Regions from separate parts of the Clostridium sp. C1 genome, predicted to be linked through region 1. Evidence: a T-box and tRNA genes for the amino acid it is inferred to sense, from the RefSeq annotation. Region 1 holds a T-box; the other holds one or more tRNA genes.

Region 1 (2,251 bases):
TACAAAAGATATTATTAATATTTTAAATAATGTTTTAGGTTTAGGTTTGGATGAATCTATTATTTTAATTGGTGTGGGTAATTTAGGAAGTGCTATTTTAAAATATAACCGTTGGCAATATACAGTAGGAAAGATTGTCTGTGGTTATGATTTAGATCAAAATAAAGTTGGAGAACGTTTTGGTGTTAAACTTTATCATATTGATGATTTAGAAAAAACATTTCCTGATGGATGTAAAATTGCCATTTTAGCAATCAGTGAAAATGTTCAGGAAACAGTTGATCGTTTGATGGATTTAGGTATTAAAGGTATCGTTGATTTTACGCATACACATTTTACAGTCAGAGATGATGTTGTCGTACAAACAGTTGATGTTGTTGTGGCTATTCAGGAACTGGTTTTAAAAATGCATGTGAATGATGAATAAAGTGTTGAAATTTTATTGAAAAAATGTTAATAATAAATATACAGGTAATGATTTGAGAACATATCATTCATAAGTTTTAGAGCGACTTTTGGACGGTGAAAGCAAAAGAAATGGGAATGATATGGAACACTCAATGAACCGGATAGGAGAAATAAAAGTAGACTATCCCGCTTAGAGGCGTTATTTAAAAAGGGTGTATTTGTTAAGAATACAAATAAGGATGGTACCGCGATATAGTCGTTCCTTTTGAGGAACGACTTTTTTAATAAGAAGGAGGAGAGAGTTATGTTTGAATTTATGACAGTCAGAGAATTATATGAAATGATTTTATCTGGGGAAGAATTTGAAACGGAGAGTATCGAATATGTTGAATTAGATGGTTGGGTACGTACAAATCGTGATAATGGAAAAGTTGGTTTTATTGCTTTAAATGATGGAACTTACTTTAGAAACTGTCAAATTGTTTATTTACAGGACACTTTAACAAACTATGATGAAGTGAAACATATCAGTACAGGAAGTGCAATTCGTGTTTTAGGAAAATTAAAATTAACACCACAGGCTAAGCAGCCTTTTGAAATAGAAGCAACACAAGTTGTTGTAGAAGGGGCTTGTGATGATGATTTCCCTTTACAAAAGAAAAGACATTCTTTTGAATATATGCGTGAAATTCCACATCTTCGTCCACGAGCTAATACTTTTTATGCTATTTTTAGATTAAGAAGTGTTTTATCAATGGCAATTCATGAATTTTTCCAGTCACAGGGATTTGTCTATGTGCATACACCTATTATTACAAGTAATGATGGTGAAGGTGCTGGTGAAATGTTTAGAGCGACAACGATTGATGATACCGATTTTAGTAAAGATTTCTTTGGTAAAGAAGCCTTTTTAACAGTGACAGGACAATTACATGTGGAAGCTTTCTGTATGGCGTTTAGAGATGTTTATACATTTGGACCAGCATTTAGAGCAGAAAATTCAAATACATCACGCCATGCCAGTGAATTCTGGATGATTGAACCAGAAATTGCTTTTGCAGATTTGGAAGATGATATGGATTTAATTGAAGATATGGTAAAATACTGTATTGATTATGTTTTAGAAAATGCTCCAGAAGAAATGAAGTTCTTTGAACAAATGATTGATAAGGAATGTATTCAAAGAATTACACATGTGAGAAATAGTGAATTTAAACGTATGACTTATACTGAAGCGATTGATATTTTAAAGAAAGCTGATGTCAAATTTGAAAATAAAGTAGAATGGGGTATGGACCTCAATAGTGAACATGAACGCTATATTTGTGAACAAATTGTAGGTGGACCGGTATTCTTAACCGATTATCCAAAAGAAATCAAAGCCTTTTATATGCGTTTAAATGATGATGGAAAAACGGTTGCAGCCTGTGACTTGTTAGTACCAGGTATTGGAGAACTTGTTGGTGGAAGTCAGCGTGAAGAAAGATATGATGTTCTTGAAAAAATCATGGATGAAAAACAGATGTCAAAAGAAGGATTGCAGTGGTATATGGATTTAAGAAGATTTGGTGGATGTAAACATGCAGGATTCGGTCTTGGTTTTGATCGTTTCTTGATGTATTTGACAGGTATGCAAAATATTCGTGATGTGGAACCATTCCCAAGAACACCAAGAAATTTAAAATTCTAAAAAGATTTGACAGGAACATGGAAAAATATGAATTTCCATGTTTTTCTATTTTTATTTGTAGTATAATAAATCTACGAGGTGAAAAGAACAGTGAATGAAATCTTCTTTATCAATACCTTTTTTAATATTGTTTATCGTAATGAATTGGCATAT
Region 2 (2,251 bases), 1.3 Mb from region 1:
ACAAAAATGTAAAGAAGCAGGTGTGATTTTAACAAATGCTGGAGCAACTTTCCCTTATGGTCATGATCCCCATGATTCCATTATCAGAATTGCTCCTTCATATCCACCTTTAGATGAATTAAAACAGGCAACAGAACTCTTTGTCTTATGTGTAAAACTTGTAAGTATTGAAAAATTATTAGAAAACTAAGATGAATCCAATGGTTCATCTTTTTTCCTTTTATAAGTGAAATATGAAAAAAATTAAATTTTCGCTTAAAAAATATTGACTATACTCCAAAAAATTGATATATTAAATAAGCACTGTTGGGATATAGCCAAGCGGTAAGGCAACAGACTTTGACTCTGTCATTGCGCTGGTTCGAATCCAGCTATCCCAGCCATGTTGGAGGTTTAGCTCAGTTGGGAGAGCATCTGCCTTACAAGCAGAGGGTCAGCGGTTCGAGCCCGTTAACCTCCACCATTTATTTGCCGGCTTAGCTCAATTGGTAGAGCAACTGACTTGTAATCAGTAGGTTGAGGGTTCAAGTCCTTTAGCCGGCACCATATACGGGGAGGTAGCGAAGTGGCTAAACGCGGCTGACTGTAACTCAGTTCCTTTCGGTTCGGTGGTTCGAATCCGCCCCTCCCCACCATTCTTTTGACCCGCTAGCTCAGTAGGTAGAGCATCTGACTTTTAATCAGAGGGTCAGGCGTTCGAGTCGCCTGCGGGTCACCATTCATAAACATATATGCCCAGGTGGCGAAATTGGTAGACGCACAGGACTTAAAATCCTGCGGACCTTAAAATCCGTGCCGGTTCGACTCCGGCCCTGGGCACCATTCTTTTGCGGGTGTAGTTCAATGGTAGAACTTCAGCCTTCCAAGCTGACTACGTGGGTTCGATTCCCATCACCCGCTCCATACGCTTGAATAGCTCAGTTGGTAGAGCAATCGGCTGTTAACCGATCGGTCGTAGGTTCGAGTCCTACTTCAAGCGCCATTTTTATGGCCTGTTGGAGAAACGGTTAACTCACATGCCTTTCACGCATGCATTCACGGGTTCGAATCCCGTACAGGTCACCATATGAAAACAAAGCGATCGTCAGATCGTTTTTTTATTTATATAAGCAGATGATTTGTGATATAGTCTATTCATGTTATAATATGTATCAAGAAAAGGAGCCGATAAAATATGATACTTGACGAACTCAAACAATATAAACCTTATTCCATTTCCCCTGGTTATCATAGTGAGCATATTCTTTATGGAGAAAAACTGACACTGGACTATATTGATGGAACTACCTATACTTATGAATACGAAACTGCTAAAGCCATCATGGGTCTTGTACATAGTCAATACAACAATGATCAGGTCTATCTTTTTACTCATGAACATTCATTATTATTTCAAATTATTCACAATAACCAAAAAGAAGCATATTTAGAATATTCTTTACAAGATCAACGTTTCATTATAGCAAGTGCCTATGAAAAAAGCGATAGTTTATATCGTTTATTACTCGTTGCAATCAATTACATATATAATCAATATCAGATAGAAACATTTCAAGATATTTATGAAAACTGGCGTCACATTGATATGGGCCAACATCATCATGCTAATGAATGGGATGCAAATCACTATAAATACGTTTTAAACATTGCTAAAAGATTGATTCAAATATTAAAAGATATTCTTCAACTTCAAGATTGTTTTTTATCTTTACATTATGATTCTGTTGAAGAATTATTAAACCATCTTCATATGACATTTAATACCCAATCTTTAACCCCTATCTTTTTATTTCAAGAAGACCCTCAACACTTATTATTAGATTTACAATCAAAACAACAAATCTATCAGTCATTATCTTCTTCATCCTATACTATATTAGATGTAACCCCTCTCTATTCAACACAAGAAAGAATGAAATTACCATTATTTCTTCAAGAATCAATTAAAGATAATGAACGTTTGTATATGCAAAATCGTCATTTTTTAGATCAAAATGACTTTGATTTAATTAAATCTTTTCAAAGAGGAAAAACATGGTCATGTTTATATTATGGTCCTTCTGGAACTGGTAAAACAACAAAATTACTCTGTGTTGCTGGCGCATTAGGATTACCAAGTTTAAAAATGGTCGGAAGTCGTTCTATTGATGAATCAACTTTATTTGGTAAATATGTCTTAAGAAATGGTGAAACTGTTTTTGAATATGGACCTCTAAGTTTAATGATGAAATATGGTGGTATGTTTATTTTC

Evidence for each region. A T-box is a leader RNA that pairs with one kind of tRNA and senses whether it is charged. The one in region 1 lies ahead of asnS (asparagine--tRNA ligase), so its partner is inferred to be a tRNA-Asn.
Region 2: it has a tRNA-Asn gene. The T-box ahead of asnS (asparagine--tRNA ligase) is inferred to sense a tRNA for this amino acid. The anticodon was not compared.

The regions. Positions count from the first base shown of each region.
Region 1 is NZ_CP073631.1:1,117,627-1,119,877, reverse strand. It holds gene KEC48_RS06125 (redox-sensing transcriptional repressor Rex) at 1-427, shown strand, start outside; T-box leader at 466-675, shown strand; gene asnS (asparagine--tRNA ligase) at 749-2,098, shown strand; gene KEC48_RS06115 (metallophosphoesterase) at 2,189-2,251, shown strand, end outside.
Region 2 is NZ_CP073631.1:2,461,820-2,464,070, reverse strand. It holds gene KEC48_RS13200 (PLP-dependent aminotransferase family protein) at 1-190, shown strand, start outside; tRNA gene KEC48_RS13195 (tRNA-Gln) at 308-383, shown strand; tRNA gene KEC48_RS13190 (tRNA-Val) at 388-463, shown strand; tRNA gene KEC48_RS13185 (tRNA-Thr) at 471-546, shown strand; tRNA gene KEC48_RS13180 (tRNA-Tyr) at 552-635, shown strand; tRNA gene KEC48_RS13175 (tRNA-Lys) at 643-718, shown strand; tRNA gene KEC48_RS13170 (tRNA-Leu) at 734-822, shown strand; tRNA gene KEC48_RS13165 (tRNA-Gly) at 830-903, shown strand; tRNA gene KEC48_RS13160 (tRNA-Asn) at 907-982, shown strand; tRNA gene KEC48_RS13155 (tRNA-Glu) at 990-1,065, shown strand; gene KEC48_RS13150 (AAA family ATPase) at 1,175-2,251, shown strand, end outside.